4 regions of the Neobacillus pocheonensis genome follow, and region 1 is predicted to be linked to each of the others. Evidence: riboswitches for the same ligand, from Rfam matches in the RefSeq annotation. Region 1 holds a riboswitch; each other region holds the start of a gene.
What was found. Region 1 has a riboswitch for thiamine pyrophosphate ahead of thiC (phosphomethylpyrimidine synthase ThiC). Riboswitches for the same ligand answer to the same signal wherever they lie in the genome.
Positions count from the first base shown of each region.

Region 1 (4,232 bases):
TATAAAATGTAAGTCTTATTACGATCAAAAGAGGGTCAATTTATGAATCAAATACCACCCTACCGGAGACAAAGGGCCTTTTTATCCCAATTCACCACAGGACAACTTCATTTAAAAAACCCGTGGGTGGTTGCTTTTTTCTCCTTTTCTTATCCGGGATTCGGGCACCTTTTGCATCATCGATATTTAGCGGGGTTTTTTTTGATTTTATGGGAAACCTTTATTAACGGTTTTTCAAAAGTGAACCTCGGCATTTTATATACCTTATTAGGTGATTTCGAAAAAGCCAAAGACGTTTTAGATCAACGTTGGTTGATTCTTTATGTCTCGATATATATGTTTGGCATATGGGATAGTTATCGAACAACTGTAGATTTAAACAAGCAATATATTTTAGCTGACCGAGAGGATGCCCCTCTATTAAATATTAAAATGGGTTCATGGGATACAAACTACTTGGATAAACGAAAACCCTGGGTTGCTTTAATGTGGTCACTCCTTTTCCCTGGCCTTGGTCAATTGTATCAACATAATGTCATTACTGGTTTTTTTATATTTCTATATACAGTGGCAATCTGTTATTTTGGACATATTCTTCCAGCTATACACCTTTCAATGACCGGCAACTTTGTCCAGGCTAAAAATATGTTAAATATGCAATGGACGATCTATTTACCATCTATTTATTTTTTTATCATCTATGATTCGTATGTATCGGCAATTGAAAAAAACAAATTGTTTGAAAAAGAAATGTCTAAATATTTACGGCTAAAATATCAAAATAAGAATTTTAAATACCCTATATAAAGAGTGAGTGTTGAAAAATATGGTTATTATTGCTACATTCGAAAATTCGATTTTTATTGAATTAGCTATTTCCAGATTAGAACAATCTGGAATCAAGAATGATAAAATATTAGCTGCCCCCCTTGATAAAAGAACAGAACAGAGGCAGCTATTTGATACGATTCATCGTGCGGATGGGTTTAGTTTATTTGACTTATCAGCCATATTAGGCACCTGTTTCATGCTTTTGGGTGTCATATATGGTTACACATTTAAATGGGGACCCATCATTTGGGGAATCATCGGCGCTGTTAGTGGTTTGTTAGTAGGTTTTATAATTAAAATGCTTATGATTAAAAAAGATCAAAATGGGACAAAAAATATTACGGCTGAAATTGTACTAATGGTTCGCTGTGAAGAACATCAAATAGAAAAAATTGAAAACATATTATGGGATAATAATGCACTCGGATTTACTACAATTATTGATGCTTAGGTCATATTTAGAATTAAACATTCATGAAAGCCCATCATATACAAGCAAAATTTTCTTGTATATGACGGTTAATCATGAACAAACATACCTTAATCATTCCTAGTTTTGGTCACATTTCTTAAATACCTTTCCATTGAGGATAATAACTCTGTGAGACTCACTTCATCATCATGTGTTTGGTGCAAGGTTGCTTCCTCTTCATATTGATCATATTGAGGTTCTTGAATCAATTCTTCTTTGATAACATTACTTGATTTTGCAACACGTTGACTTGATTTATTTTTATTGGATTCAGACTTGCTTGATTGGTTCACCACTTGTTTATTCGATTTGTTAGATTGGTTAGAAGCTTGATAATTGGATTTTCCTTCTTGTGCTTCTTCAATTTTTACTCCATAGCTGATATTCATAATATGATACGTGGAAATGCGGACGATTTCCTCTTTGTTAATGATGGAAATATAATCTTTGTGGATATCACTTAATACTCCTTCGAGCTTTTCAGGACCCCCGCGATTTATTCCTACCCATTGAAATTTTAATGCCTCAAGTAGATCTTGAAAATGATCTGCTTTTTTAAATACTAAATTGGAAGGAACATCCACATTAAATGGCATATTACCCTTCATATTATCTGTAAAACTTTTAATTTGCTGCATATTGTAATAAACAATGCCGTCATCTTCTGTGTAAATAGCGAGATGGTCGTCACCGTAATCCATTAACTTTCCGATTCTTGATTCAGGACCGCCCCGATTGATCTTGATTACTTTCCCTAAAAAATACTTCATGATGTCTTTATGCATAATAAGTTTTCCCCCTGAAAATTAATTAATTATATTTACACTGCATCTATATGTGTCATGGAATGACGTTGTCCTAATAAATTAGCCTTTTTTTCTAAAATTTAAGAGAAAATAGGCAAATAATAGAGTATGATACAAGACCAGAACCCAGATGGATGAGCAGTGTGTGTGCTTGTATTCCTATTTTTAAATCCATTTCGGTAAAAATTTTTTAAAAAGGAAGGGGAGTACTTTTTTAGGTGCTATCACTAGATTTATAGGATGACTGATTCAATGGGGTATACAACAAAAGCAGTAAAATTTCCAAAATGGGAATTTTACTGCTTTTTCGATGGCAAAGGGGCGAATTAACGCAAAAATGAATCACACTAAAGTCATGAGAATTTTGTATATCCTTTCATTCCATCATTGTTCTTTTAAGCTCGATACAGAAACACTTTGTTTAGTATCTGGTTCATCCAGCGGATGGATGGTAGCTTTTCCGGCTTCCTGGTCAACATGTTCAATATAAATTGGGGTTCCGTTATAGGTTACATTGGCCATGTTTCGTGAACTCGCGATTTCCTGTGCGCGTTGTGCGTCCAATATTCATCCCTCCTTTTCGTTATCACAAATTAAAGTTTTTGTTTTAATTCGCATGTATATTCATTTGCAATGACATATTTTTTTTAGAAAAAGCTTTTTTTACTGAAAAGATTATGTTATTTTTTTAGAGTAAGAAACATATTTTATATTGTTTTTTAGTTCTACTAGGGGGGTCCGATGGCTCGGACTGAGAGAAGAATGCATAAAATTCTTTGACCCTTTGAACCTGATCTGGATCATACCAGCGTAGGGAAGTAGTTTCGAAGGCGTAATATAACCATTTTTACTATGCGCCGCTACTTTTTGACGATGAATCAGGTTCTGTGTATACAGAACCTTTTTTTATTGTCATTCATTTACATGTCAGTCCATTGAGTACTACATGTTGTGAACTATGCTGTAACTTCCAGATCGCAAAATCTACCAATTTTTTAGGAGGAAGTTACATGCAGAATATCGAATTAAAATCACCATTCACTGGAAGTAAAAAAGTTTATCAAGAGGGTTCTAGACCTGAAATGAAGGTCCCGATGAGAGAAATCCAATTGAAACGAACAGTTACTACTTTCGGGGAAGAAGAAAATGCCCCCGTTAGAGTTTATGATACAAGTGGTCCATATACAGACACTAACTATCAAATTGACATAAGGAAAGGGCTGCCAGCATTACGCGAGAAATGGGTTCTTGAGCGAAATGATGTTGAAAGATATGCAGGCAGAAAAATAAAGCCAAGAGATAACGGATACCTTGATGAAGATAATCGGGCCAATCTAGAATGGTTTCCTAATATAAACCTAGCACCTCTCCGTGCAAAAAAAGGTCATACTGTTACACAGATGCATTACGCCAAAAAAGGAATGATCACCCCCGAAATGGAGTTTATAGCGATACGAGAAAACGTCGAACCGTCGTTTGTTCGAGAGGAGGTTGCACGAGGAAGAGCGATCATACCAGCCAATATTAATCATCCAGAAATTGAACCGATGATAATTGGAAGGAATTTTCTTGTAAAAATCAACGCGAACATCGGGAATTCAGCAGTTACATCCTCTATTGAACAAGAGGTTGAAAAAATGACTTGGGCTACCCGTTGGGGAGCTGATACGATCATGGATTTATCTACCGGAAAAAATATACATACAACAAGAGAATGGATTATCCGCAATTCGCCTGTACCTGTGGGAACTGTTCCGATTTATCAAGCCCTTGAGAAGGTGAATGGAATTGCCGAGGATTTAACTTGGGAAGTATACCGAGATACGCTGATTGAACAAGCCGAACAAGGCGTCGATTATTTTACTATTCATGCCGGTGTATTATTACGCTATATTCCATTGACGGTGAAACGGACAACGGGCATCGTATCCCGCGGAGGTTCGATTATGGCGCAGTGGTGTTTGGCTCATCATCAAGAAAATTTTCTATACACCCATTTTGAAGAAATTTGTGAAATTCTAAAGCAGTATGATATTTCAGTTTCCCTTGGAGATGGATTACGTCCTGGCAGCATTGCAGATGCCAATGATGATGCTCAATTTGCTGAACTTGAGACATTAGGT
Region 1 covers NZ_JBCNAD010000008.1:300,415-304,646, forward strand. The annotation lists gene ABES02_RS06045 (hypothetical protein) at 202-807, shown strand; gene ABES02_RS06050 (hypothetical protein) at 827-1,282, shown strand; gene ABES02_RS06055 (hypothetical protein) at 1,372-2,088, opposite strand; gene ABES02_RS06060 (small acid-soluble spore protein H) at 2,494-2,673, opposite strand; TPP riboswitch at 2,830-2,943, shown strand; gene thiC (phosphomethylpyrimidine synthase ThiC) at 3,120-4,232, shown strand, end outside.

Region 2 (4,232 bases), on a different contig from region 1:
CAAAAGGAGGAGAACCAAAATTGGTCTCCACCCTTTTACAAGATTCTTCCTCATCATCGATATTTCACCGTTAAGTCAGCCATAGAAATGCCTGTTGGCTGATAAAGAATCTTCACTTGTGAAATGACATTTTTGCTTCCCATTTCAATCATTCGTTCATTCATTTTTGAAATTACCGCAAATAATTCGTGAAGTTCGCCTTCCATTGTTGTTTCTAACGGGTGTACCTCATATTTCACACCAGATTCATCTATTACTTTAATGGCTTCATCAACGTACGGAATCACGTCTTCGCCATTCTTTGTTTTCGGGATTATTTGAATGCTGATTAAAGAATTCGCCATGTCTTTATCCCCCTATTGTTTTGGTAAAAACTCATTAGTAAATGCTTTTTTCGCATCTATTTTTTTGTCAAGAAGCTTATTTTCATACATCCATTGGGTATAATTTTCCCAAACCTCTTGCTTTTGAATCCCCCATGCCTTTGCATCATCCTGATATTTCGGCGATAACCATTCTTGACTTTTCTTAACAAGCTTTGGATCTAAATCCGGTGCTGCTTTCATCAGGATATCCGCAGCTTGATCAGGGTTTTTGATGGCAAATTGATACCCTTGTGCCGTGGCTTTTACGAATGCTTTAACCGTTTCAGGGTTCTGTTCGATCATTTTTTCGTTGGTCTCTAAAACGGGTGTATAGTAGTCCAGTTTGTCAGAGTAATCGGTTAAGTAAACCATATTAATCTTTTCATTACGAAGCTCTGCTTGAATACCAGTCCATCCATAGTAAATCCAAGCAAAATCGATGTCTCTTTTCACAGCCGTAAAAAAGTCGGTATCACCCATGTTCACAATTTTCACCTTATTGGCATTGGCATTTTCTTTGTTCATTAAAGAAGTGATAACAGATTTTTCGACTGGCGAACCCCATCCACCGTATGTTTTTCCTTCAAAATCTTTTGGTGATTGAATCTGTTTGGCAGCTGGTGAAGCGAAACCTGATGTATTGTGCTGAATCACAGCAGCGATGGATACTAGTGGCACCCCTTGTACACGTGCTTGGGTTATCGCTTCTTGGTAGCCAACACCAAATTGCGCCTTGCCAGAAGCTACTAGTTGGTCAGCACCCGACTCGCCCGGCATGATAATATCCACATCTAAGCCCTCTTTTTTAAAGAATCCTTTTTCTTTTGCTACGTATAATCCAGTATGATTGGTATTTGGCGTCCAATCTAGTACGATCGAAACCTTTTTAAGAGGCTGCTTTTTTCCTTTTGCGTTTTCCGTTTCTTTTTTACCGCTGCATCCCGTTATTAAAAAAACTGATAGGACTAGTACTAGCCATTTCTTCATCTTGAATCCCCCATATGTGAAATTAAAATCTAAAGTGAAACAAATCAAAATGGCTGGAACCTTAGTTGTAAGAAGGCAAAACCTTGTTTAAACAAAATAAAGCACCCAGGCTAAGAAACCTGAGTGCATATCAGCAAACAATTAATTGTTTAAGAATATGTTCCCTCCGCCGGTATTAACCAGATCAGGTTCCAAGGGTCATCGTCTCACGGACTAAATCTCAACCGGCAACACCGGTTCCCCCACATTTCATCGTATTCACTTATTTCTCTACCATTATATCAGTCATTGTAGTCAATGCCAACGTTTTTATATACAAGTTCCAGGGAAAGTGCCATGGGGACGGTTCTTCTGGTCTGAACTGACTTTATAAATACCATGAGAACCGTCCCCGTGGTCAAAACAAAAAAACGCTAAACTCAAATAAGATAAGAGTTTAGCGTTTTGAGCTTCTACCTATGTAATACCCACACAATTTCACTAGTTATGGCTGCTGCGTTCCCGCCCTGACCAAGTTCCTAGTTTCCTTGTTGGACTATAAATCCGCAGGTAGGACTCGAACCTACGACCAATCGGTTAACAGCCAATCGGACTACCACCTGGACTACTGCGGAACAATTATTTTAGTGGAAATGACGGGAGTTGAACCCGTGTGCAAAGATATTGGCACTTATACTTCTACGAGTGTAGTCAGTAAAATTAGTTTTCACCGACTTCTTTAGCCTACTGACAGGCATTGAAGCAGCTAGTCTGATTATTCTCTTCTTTCATCCTCAGACGGTGGAATTCAGCGTAGTCCACTTAGAGTGAGTCCCTTACCCTACCACATGGACGATGGAGGGTGGAACCGCTAACGGCTGTTATTAAGCAGCGAAAGCGAAGTTGTTTTCTTGTTTGCCAGCTATAGGCTTTATCGTTTTAACGAGGCCGAATCCCTCGACTCGCAATATAAGCTCAAACTATCCCTGTCGATACCAAGACATTCCCATATTATAATGGCAGAGAAGAAGGGATTTGAACCCTCGCGCCGGTTACCCGACCTACACCCTTAGCAGGGGCGCCTCTTCAGCCTCTTGAGTACTTCTCTGTAAAAAAAATTATCGTGAAGTTCCGTAAAGAACTTACACATGAACTATATCATCAAACTCAATTGGAAGACAACTGTAAATTTTGGTAGTTCAAAAGTCCTAATGGTTTCATTAGCTTTTACCGTAATCTTGTGAACCGGACATGTTCCTTTTTTACTAAGCTAATGAATTTCTCCCTTTCTATATCCATACTAATAATCATTTTGACATTTTTTTCATTGCTTAAGAAGCGTTTTACATTCTTGTTATTGTAAATAATATATCCGTATCTGTAATCCTGCTCTAATGAGGAAAACCATGCTTCTTCTGTTAATCTAATTATGTGTTTTTCGAACTTTGATTTCGGGGAAAAATCAGGAATGAAAAATCCAACTAATTCTAATGCGATGTCAATAACAATATCTATAAACAAGCTGGTCATTCACTCCTTTTAAGAATTGCCAACGCGCAATAGGGATGGTTTGTGGTCTGAACCAATCTTATTTAAACCGTTAGAACCGTCCCTGGGGTATTCCTTAAATGAGTAGCAAAAGAGTTTCCGTTCTACTCTTCCTTTTTCACCGATTAGATTAAACCAGTTTTGTCCGACATAAAATGGATTCGTTAGTATTTTATTCACGATTAAAGAAATACGGTCATTTTCTTCCTCAGGATTAAATTTAGTTTTAGAAGATAGGGCCAAGATAAAATAGTTTTTAAACTTATCTAATTCCAGTAGTTGAAGATGATACTTCTCACGCTGCTTTTGGTTGAAATCCAATAAGACTGTTTTAATACTATTTTCAACATCAATTTCAAATTTACTCGCATCTTTCCAGGTCGATAAACGAGAATTAAAAATGGACAGTGTTAGGATATAATATGCCTCATAATTCTTAGGATCAAAAACTTCATTAACTACTCGCTTTTCATCTTCCGGTTCAACAATAAACTTTTTATAGTCAGCAAAGAAATTTTCAATCATTCGTATACCTTCTTTCGAACTTTGATAGAATGTTGGATACTATTTCTCTAATCACAGATGAAATAAAATTAAATATATATTTATTCCTTTAATAAAACCAAAATTCCTGCTTATTTCTCCAAAAATCCTCATTATTCACGATTATTAATCGAAAAGTCCTATTACTTGCAGAGAATCCTGTCGTAAAAATGACTGGTTAGAAATAAGAAATTAAAAAGAGTCTACAATTTTTTGTAGACTCTTCACCCCGATTACTTCTTATACTTCGATAACTTGGATGATATGGATACAGACTGTTTTTCTGGTTTTTTAAGCTTTAAGTTGGATGCCCAGCTTATTTGGGACTCATATTTTTGTGAATGTTCTTTTATAACAAGATTCTGTAATCGTTCTTTGTTTTTTTCTAGAGATTCTTCCAGGGACTGCAGCCGACGAGTTGGGAAGTATAGCCCAGCAAGAATGGTTGTAATAGTGGGGTCATTATCTGATAGATAGGTCCCTTCAAATAATTGTAACGGTTCCCCAACCCTTTCAAAGATAGAAGGTACATTAATGAGCTTAGAAATATTTTCTGGTCCTTCATAGATGAGTCCTGCCCGAATGACACCTTGTGCTTCAACAGGGCAGAATATAGAATTTTCCCAGGAAGATTGCACTTTCGTCGAGACATCTGAACTGGTTTTCGCATCAGTAATAGCTGCGGAAGAAATGAGGGTAACTCCTCTAGTTCCAAGTATATTCAAAAGATCAGTTTCATCGAAGTTTCCGTAAAACGAACTCTTAGTTGTTATTTTCAAAAGATGGCTAATCGCCTCAATCGTTTGCCGA
Region 2 covers NZ_JBCNAD010000087.1:2,300-6,531, forward strand. The annotation lists gene ABES02_RS28725 (ABC transporter permease) at 1-54, opposite strand, end outside; gene ABES02_RS28730 (thiamine-binding protein) at 54-344, opposite strand; gene ABES02_RS28735 (ABC transporter substrate-binding protein) at 357-1,352, opposite strand; TPP riboswitch at 1,497-1,606, opposite strand; RNA gene ffs (signal recognition particle sRNA small type) at 1,803-1,896, opposite strand; tRNA gene ABES02_RS28745 (tRNA-Asn) at 1,894-1,966, opposite strand; RNA gene ssrA (transfer-messenger RNA) at 1,977-2,339, opposite strand; tRNA gene ABES02_RS28755 (tRNA-Ser) at 2,349-2,439, opposite strand; gene ABES02_RS28760 (hypothetical protein) at 2,559-2,852, opposite strand; gene ABES02_RS28765 (hypothetical protein) at 2,871-3,404, opposite strand; gene ABES02_RS28770 (tubulin-like doman-containing protein) at 3,656-4,232, opposite strand, start outside.
Region 2: it holds a riboswitch for thiamine pyrophosphate, as region 1 does, so the genes downstream of both, ABES02_RS28735 (ABC transporter substrate-binding protein) here and thiC (phosphomethylpyrimidine synthase ThiC) in region 1, are expected to answer to the same signal.

Region 3 (4,232 bases), on a different contig from region 1:
TGTTCACGATTGTCCTCAACCAGCTGATAAAGCTTTAAGGCATGATGTCTTTCGAATAATTGAAGCTCTATTTCATGATCTACCTTTAATGTAAACATGGGACCTATCTCCTGCTCGAAATTTTTCCTTATATCCTATGCAAGTTAGTAGGTTGGCGGAAGAAATGTCCTAAATAAAAAAAATCCCTACTTTATTAAAAAGTGGGATTAGGTACGGTCCAATATTAATGGTTCATTGTCTAATGTTGTTGGTGCGACCGGTAAGTGGATTGAGAAAGTCGTTTTATCAGGGGTAGAATCACAAGATAATCCACCTTTGTGTTTTTCAATAATTTCTTTACAAACAAAAAGTCCAAGACCTGTTCCTAGCTTTTTGGTCGTAAAAAACGGTTCAAAAATTGTTTTTCGTAATTCAGTTGGAATGACTGGTCCATTATTAGAAATGGTAATTTTAATGTACTGATTATTTTCTAAACAGCTATGAATGTCAATCGTTGGATGTGGATTCGCGTGATGATTCAAAACATCAATCGCATTAAAAATGATATTGATAAATACCTGCCTAATTTCATCCGCATAACCGTGAAGTGTAATATCCTCACATAATTCCTTGATGATTTTTACTTTACCATCTAGAATGCTTGGATAGAGGAAATTCAACACTTCATCAATTAATTTATTTAAATTATAATAATCTTTTTCTTTTCCGATTAATTCTTTCTTGGAAAGGAGAAGAAACTGAGAAATTCTAAAATTCAGCTGATCTAATTCACTTGAAATAATATCTAGATACTTCATATTAGGATAATCAGCTTTTAGAAGCTGGATAAAACCCTGGACTGATGTGAGCGGGTTTCTAAATTCATGAATAAAGCTAGAAGTCATTTGTCCAAGAAGGGTTAGACGATCCTGATGGGTCGAGTCAATAAACATTGTTTTTTCTTCAATAATTTTATTTTTCGCTTCAGTATAATGGGAAACAGCATAGTATAAAAACTTGTCAAAGCAGAAATTAATTCGATTGATCGATTCCTGCATTTCTGACCATGATATTCCAGTTTTGCTTAAATAACTGTACAAAATCGTTCTGCCAAGATTGACATTATAAACAAAGTCCCCAATATTAATTTTGGCAATGACTCTTTCTTCCGATATCTCTTTTGCTATTTTTTCGATTACGTTCAAAAGCTCCTGCTCGGAAAATTTATGCATCGTTAAGATTACATTAAAAAGGGCTTTAGCATTTTCGCTTATTTTTTCTTTATAAGGGTCTTCTTTCGAGATAATATATGAATCTTCCCAATCAAGAATTAATTGGTCTTTATGTTTATTAAAGAAATCAATTAATTCCGTTTGTTTATCTGTAAACATGCTGTACCTCCTAAATCCCACATTCCTAATCACAATCTTAATTCGCTGATAATAACAAAAAATCCTTTTAATATCATGTGGAAATTATTTTCCCAATATTTCCATAGTTAATTTGTCATTAAACTTTCGCTTGCAAATGATTGAATATTATCCTTGTATTCAATATTAAATAGTAGTTTATTCTTAATGAAATCAATTGTATATGTCCACAAGGGGAGCTGTAAAGAGCGGCTGAGAGTGAACGATAATGTGTTCTGACCCTATGAACCTGTTAGTTAACGCTAGCGTACGGATGTGGTTTGCCTGAACAATTAGCAATGCAGACAATCCAATTCTTTATTATAGAATTTATATGCTCCCAAGCTTTGTGGTCAGTGCTATCATTGTCGTTCTAGTTATCGAGGCATTGCCCAAGAGAATGCTTGTCAAGGAAAATTAATAAACTCTAAAAAGAAAAGCTTTGTGCTTTTCTTTTTTTTTTGAAATATTGTCAAAATTATTACGCTTATTAATAATAAAAAGTGTTAAAATGTCAATATAGAAAGAGAATCATTCTCAATTAATATAGATAGGGTGATAGCACATGTTCGGTATCTTAAAAGCAGGGGACAAGGGTAAAATCATTGACATTTCTCATGTTGGCCAGCTTGTCCAGAGGCGTTTGCTCGATTTAGGGATTACGGAAGGCTCGGAAGTATGTGTAAAATGTGTGATGCCTTTTGGAGGTCCGATTATGATTGAGTCCTGCGGACAGTGTATTGGAATCCGGAGGAAGGAAGCAGTTCAAATCGAAGTGGAGAGAATCTAATGGAAATCGCTCTAATTGGAAATCCCAATACGGGAAAAACTTCATTGTTTAACAATTTAACAGGTTCCTATGAGTATGTTGGCAACTGGAGCGGTGTAACAGTTGAAAAGAAAGTAGGCGTGTTTAAAAATAATATTGGCAGATTAATTGATTTGCCTGGTGTCTATACCTTGAATCCACTTTCAAAGGATGAAGGGGTTGTGACCTCCTTCTTTTTAAATGAATCGGTCGATCGCTTACTGAATATCCTGGATGCTTCTCAATTAGAACGCAATTTGCATTTAACTTTGCAATTGCTGGAATTTGAAAAGCCTGCCCTTATTGGGCTAAATATGGTCGATGTCGCAAATAAACGTGGAATCCAAATAGATGCCCCAAAGTTGGCTGAAATTCTCGGTGTACCTGTTGTTCCAGTTGTCGCTAGAAGCGGCAAAGGCTGTGACAAGCTCGTAGATGTCATTTCAACGAAATCAATCCTGCCTATCAAAAAGAATCTTGTCTATTATGGCAAAGAGGTTGAAGAAGCCATTACGGCATTGTCCAGTGAATTCACCGGAAAAACGGAACATTCACTGAGGTGGCTGGCCATCCAATTTTTTGAGGGAAATGAATATGTAAGGAATTACCTAAATGGAATCGTTAATGGATCCAAGCTAGCTGCTATTCTTTCGAATTTGGAATTGAAAATACAAAAGTTATACGGCAGCAAATCACTCGCTAATTTTATTTATTTAAAGAGAAAAGAAGTCATTGAAAAAATAATTGCGGATGTGGCGAGAAAAAGTGATTCAGTCATTCCTCTTTCAGAAAAAATTGACAGCATCGTCACCAATCGATATTTAGGGATGCCAATCTTTTTGCTCTTAATGTATTTGATGTTCATGTTGACATTTGATTGGCTCGGAACACCGCTATCGGATGCATTGGATGCCCTCTTAACTGGTCCGGTTACGGCAGGATTTGAAAACGTATTATCAGCTATTCATGCCTCTTCTTTTATCCATGCTTTAATTATTGAAGGGTTAGTAGCCGGGGTTGGCGGGGTACTGGTATTTGTACCGCAAATCTTTATCTTATTCTTTTTTATATCTTTATTAGAAGACTCAGGATATATGGCACGGGTAGCCATGGTAATGGACAGGATTATGGAATCGGTCGGATTAAATGGAAAAGCATTTATTCCAATGATGATTGGCTTTGGCTGTAATGTTCCAGGAATTATGGCGGCAAGAACGATTGAAACACCTCGTGAACGGCTGTTAACAATTTTGCTGACGCCTTTAATGTCCTGCTCGGCTCGCTTGCCTGTATATGCGTTGTTTGTGGGGGCATTCTTTGCAGCCAATAAAGCATTGATTGTCTTGAGTTTATATGTTCTTGGGATCGTAGTTGCTTTAATTCTGGCAAAAGTATTTTCTTCTACTCTATTAAAATCTGAAACTTCCTTATTTGTTATTGAATTGCCGCCATATAGGCTTCCTCAATTTCAATCACTTTGGAGAAGTACATGGGATAAAGGTAAAGGCTTTGTGAGAAAGGCTGGAACGTTCATTTTTGCTGGTTCTGTGTTTATCTGGCTATTATCATACGCTGGACCTAATGGGTTAAACGTAAACATGGATGACAGCTTTTTAGCTTCTATCGGAGGGGTTCTGGCGCCGCTGCTCGCTCCAATTGGCTTTGGCACCTGGCAGGCAGCGGCTTCGTTAATTACCGGCTTTCTTGCCAAGGAAGCGATTATTTCAACCATGAATATTATCTATTTTGTACCTAACGATGCCAGTTTGCAGGGATTACTATCCCATTATTACTCACCGCTAGCCGCTTATAGTTTTATGGTATTTATTTTGTTGTATATCCCATGTTTGGCAACAGTTGCAACAATTTATAAAGAAACAGCCTCAAGAAAATGGACAGCTTTTTCAATCGGTTATGCACTAGTGATCGCTTATGTATTATCTCTAATCATTTATCAGGGTGGAAAGCTGTTTGGTCTTGTATGATTTTTAAAAAGGGGTGGAAAAGATGATTGCGAGTATAGTGATCGGTGCTGC
Region 3 covers NZ_JBCNAD010000066.1:74,493-78,724, reverse strand. The annotation lists gene ABES02_RS27500 (GNAT family N-acetyltransferase) at 1-98, opposite strand, end outside; gene ABES02_RS27495 (histidine kinase N-terminal domain-containing protein) at 207-1,370, opposite strand; TPP riboswitch at 1,572-1,680, shown strand; gene ABES02_RS27490 (FeoA family protein) at 1,954-2,178, shown strand; gene feoB (ferrous iron transport protein B) at 2,178-4,181, shown strand; gene ABES02_RS27480 (FeoB-associated Cys-rich membrane protein) at 4,204-4,232, shown strand, end outside.
Region 3: it holds a riboswitch for thiamine pyrophosphate, as region 1 does, so the genes downstream of both, ABES02_RS27490 (FeoA family protein) here and thiC (phosphomethylpyrimidine synthase ThiC) in region 1, are expected to answer to the same signal.

Region 4 (4,232 bases), on a different contig from region 1:
GACGAACCCGGAGTATCAAAAGGAAGTAGAAGCGTATGGTTTTTTAGGAGTTCCAGTGACAGTTGTAGATCATCGAGCAGTTAAAGGTTTTACTAATGAACTAAAAGAGCTGATGGAGCTGGCAAAAAAATAGGAAAAATATTTATTAATCTCGAAAATTTTTAATAAAGGGTGAAACTAGGCTCGATGATGGACAAAACATTACAGAGAATGGGTGAAAATGTCCTTCATAAGATCGATGAAGGACAAAAATTACAGAGAATAGATGAAAATTGGTCTTCATAAGATTGATGAAGGACAAATCATAACAGAAAATAGCCTGTCCTGTCCTTCATTGGCTAAATGAAGGACAATTCTCACCAATATAAGTAGGGTTAGGTCTTTCATGGGTTAATCGTTTTGCCATAATAACATTATGTAAACTGTTACGGATTTTTTATTTAGTAATTTATTCTTTACTTATTATTTTAATAGGAGTATTATTGGGTTGAAATTTAATATGTGTTGTATCTACTAGGGGTGCCCTTCATGCGGGCTGAGAGAAAACGGCAACGTTTTTGACCCTTTGGACCTGATCTGGATAATACCAGCGTAGGAAAGTAGTCTTGTGAAGTATTTTTACTTTCTTGCTTATGAACCAGGTCCAAATAATGGATCTGGTTTTTTTATTTTGGCTTTGTTAAAGGTCAATCTTAATTTTGCTCATAGTTGATTGGAGCGGAGGGCACTCGACTCCTGCGGGATAGAGAGGTCGCTAGAGACCCCACAGGCGCAAAGCGCCGAGGAGGCTCTAGGACCTCCCCGCGGAAAGCGAGTGCCCGGAGCGGAAATCAACAACCAAATTTAACAGAGCCTTTATTTTAAAAAAGAAAAGGGGAAATTCAAATGGAAAAAAACAGTTTAGCTGAAACTTTGCAAAAAGTACGTGAGGTAAACCCGCTTGTACATAATATCACGAATGTAGTTGTTACCAACTTTACGGCAAATGGTCTTCTTGCTCTTGGCGCATCACCGGTTATGGCGTATGCAGCTGAAGAGGTGGCGGATATGGCGAAGATTGCTAGTTCAGTAGTTTTAAATATTGGAACCCTAAACCCGCAAACTGTTGAATCGATGATCATTGCGGGGAAAGCAGCAAATGAGGCGAATGTTCCAGTCATTTTTGACCCGGTTGGAGCAGGGGCTACAAGCTATCGAACCGTAACAGCACAAAGAATCATGAAAGAAGTTAAAGTCTCCGTTATTAGAGGTAATGCTGCCGAAATTGCGAATGTAGTGGGGGAAAAGTGGGAAATAAAAGGCGTTGACGCTGGTAATGCAGAGGGGAATGTCATTGACATCGCCATTAATGCTGCCGAAAAAATGAATTGTGTTGTCGTGATTACCGGAAAAGAAGACATTGTCAGCAATGGAAAAACCACGTATTTAGTTGCGGGTGGTCATCCAATCTTAACCAAGGTCACCGGGACTGGATGCTTATTGACTTCAGTGATTGGTGCTTTTGCTGGAGTGGATAAGGATCTCATTAGGGCTTCCGTTGCAGCACTAAGCTTTTACGGAATTGCAGCCGAAAAAGCAGCACAAAAAACGGCTGAAATGGGTCCAGGAAGTTTCCAAATCGAGTTTTTAAACCAATTGGCCCTCGTTTCCTCAGAAGATATCGTTCAACATAGTTCATTTAGACAGGTGTAGGGGAGGTTAGCAAAATGAAAAAAGCATTAACGATTGCAGGATCTGATAGCGGCGGCGGAGCGGGAATTCAAGCTGACCTTAAAACCTTTCAGGAATTGGAAGTCTTCGGAATGTCAGCTTTAACTGCAGTAACAGCGCAAAATACATTAGGTGTCCACGGCGTCTATCCGATGACAGTCGAGGCCGTTATTAAGCAGATTCAAGCTATAGGTGATGACATGGGCACTGACGCAGTAAAAACCGGAATGCTCTTTAATGCAGACATCATCAGAGCGGTTAGTGAACAAATTAGCAAATACAAATGGGACAATCTTGTGGTGGACCCAGTGATGATTGCCAAGGGGGGAGCATCGCTTTTACAAATAGAAGCTATTTCGGCCATGAAAAATTATTTATTACCACTTGCCAAGGTTATTACACCGAACATACCGGAAGCAGAGGTCCTTACAGAGATGTCGATTCAAACGGAAGAAGACAAACAGGAGGCGGCACAAAGACTTTTCGAATTAGGTGTAAAAAACATCGTTATTAAAGGCGGCCATGATGACAACGAAACTGAATCAATCGATTTATTGTTTGATGGCAAGAAATTTTACACTTTTACAAGCAAACGCATCGAGACGAAAAACACCCATGGAACGGGCTGTACGTTTTCAGCGGCCATTACTGCTGAACTGGCAAATGGGGCAACCATCTACGACGCTGTTGTGAAGGCGAAGGACTTTATTCAGGCAGCCATTGAGGAAGATTTAGAAATTGGACTGGGGCATGGTCCGACGAACCATTGGGCCTATCAAAAAAGGCAGGTGTTTGTAAGATCATGAAAAATCTGCGCGAAGCATTAAAGGTTTATTTTATCATGGGCAGTCCTAATTGCTTGATGGACCCGACAGAGGTTTTAAAAGAGGCTATTTCCGGCGGCATTACATTTTTTCAATTTCGGGAAAAGGGTGAAGGAGCTTTAACGGGTGTTGAAAAATATGCACTTGCCAAAGAACTCCAAAACATTTGTAGACAAAATCAAATCCCGTTTATAGTGAATGATGATATCGAACTGGCATTAACGATAGATGCAGACGGTGTCCATATCGGCCAAGAGGATGAGTCGGTGAGAGCAGTTAGGAAAAAAATTGGCGATAAAATCCTCGGGGTATCCGTCCATTCGACCGAGGAAGCGATGTCTGCCATAAAAGAGGGTGCAGATTATTTTGGCATTGGACCTGTTTTTCCAACAAAAACAAAAGAGGATGCCAAGCCTTCTCGAGGTACGACCCTAATTGAAACATTAAGGGAAAACGGATATCAAACCCCGATTGTTGGGATTGGCGGGATAACGGCAGAAAATGCACGTTCAATTGTGGATGCGGGTGCAGACGGTGTCTCGGTCATTACAGCCATAAGTCTTGCCGCGTCACCAATGGAGGCTGCCAGAAAATTAAAAGGAGCGATAATGGGATGAAAAAAACGCACAAACTTACCCTTACAGCGATGATGATTGCGATCGGAACGATATCTAGCAGTCTAGTATCCATTCCAATCGGTTTTACGAAGGTCTTTCCTGTTCAGCATTTTTTAAATGTATTGTCCGCAGTATTGTTAGGACCTTACTATGCAGTCGCTCAGGCCTTTTGTGTGTCCCTGTTAAGAAACTTAATGGGAACGGGATCCGTCTTTGCCTTTCCTGGCAGCATGGTCGGTGCATTATTGGCATCATTATTATTTTGGAAAACTAGAAAGATATATCTTGCCTTTTTAGGAGAAGTCATTGGCACAGGCATAATCGGAGCGCTCCTTTCCTATCCAATTGCAACGCTTATTCTCGGACAAAAAGCGACGCTATTTGGATTTATTCCATTGTTTATTTTTAGCTCATTTGCTGGTGCACTAATTGGTTTTGTCATTCTAACCATTTTTGGAAAGAACAAAGTTGTGAATTTAGTGGACTCAAAGGTATTGAACAAATGAGTTTGGTGGAACGGATATCAAAAGAAGTTGAATCTAGAAAAGAAGAATTACTTGGGCTTGTGACCAAGCTAATAGCGTTTCCAACAGTTAGTCCTCCCGCTCGAAATACCACTGAAGTCCAAGACTTTATTAAGGGATACCTAGAGGATATGGGTTTTGAAACGGATCAATGGGATGTCTACCCGGGGGATCCTAATGTCGTAGGTATATTAAAAGGGGAGGATGCAAACCAGTTTCATAGCTTAATCGTGAATGGGCATGTAGATGTGGCTGAAATAGGTGATGATCGAGAATGGGATTCATCTCCTTTTGAGGCTATAAAAAAAGATCAGTATATATATGGCCGCGGAGTTGCGGATATGAAAGGCGGAATTGCCGCATCCCTCATCGCTATTAAACTATTAAAAGAAATAGGTATCCCACTTAAAGGGGATCTTCAATTCCAATCTGTAATTGGAGAGGAAGTCGGAGAAGCTGGCACCCTAGCATGTACGGAAAGAGGATACAAAGCTGACTATGCAGTTGTTGTCGATACAAGTGACTTACATATTCAAGGACAAGGCGGAGTAATTACA
Region 4 covers NZ_JBCNAD010000047.1:50,811-55,042, reverse strand. The annotation lists gene ABES02_RS24230 (glutaredoxin family protein) at 1-133, shown strand, start outside; TPP riboswitch at 506-615, shown strand; gene thiM (hydroxyethylthiazole kinase) at 886-1,692, shown strand; gene thiD (bifunctional hydroxymethylpyrimidine kinase/phosphomethylpyrimidine kinase) at 1,707-2,516, shown strand; gene thiE (thiamine phosphate synthase) at 2,513-3,151, shown strand; gene thiW (energy coupling factor transporter S component ThiW) at 3,148-3,657, shown strand; gene ABES02_RS24205 (acetylornithine deacetylase) at 3,654-4,232, shown strand, end outside.
Region 4: it holds a riboswitch for thiamine pyrophosphate, as region 1 does, so the genes downstream of both, thiM (hydroxyethylthiazole kinase) here and thiC (phosphomethylpyrimidine synthase ThiC) in region 1, are expected to answer to the same signal.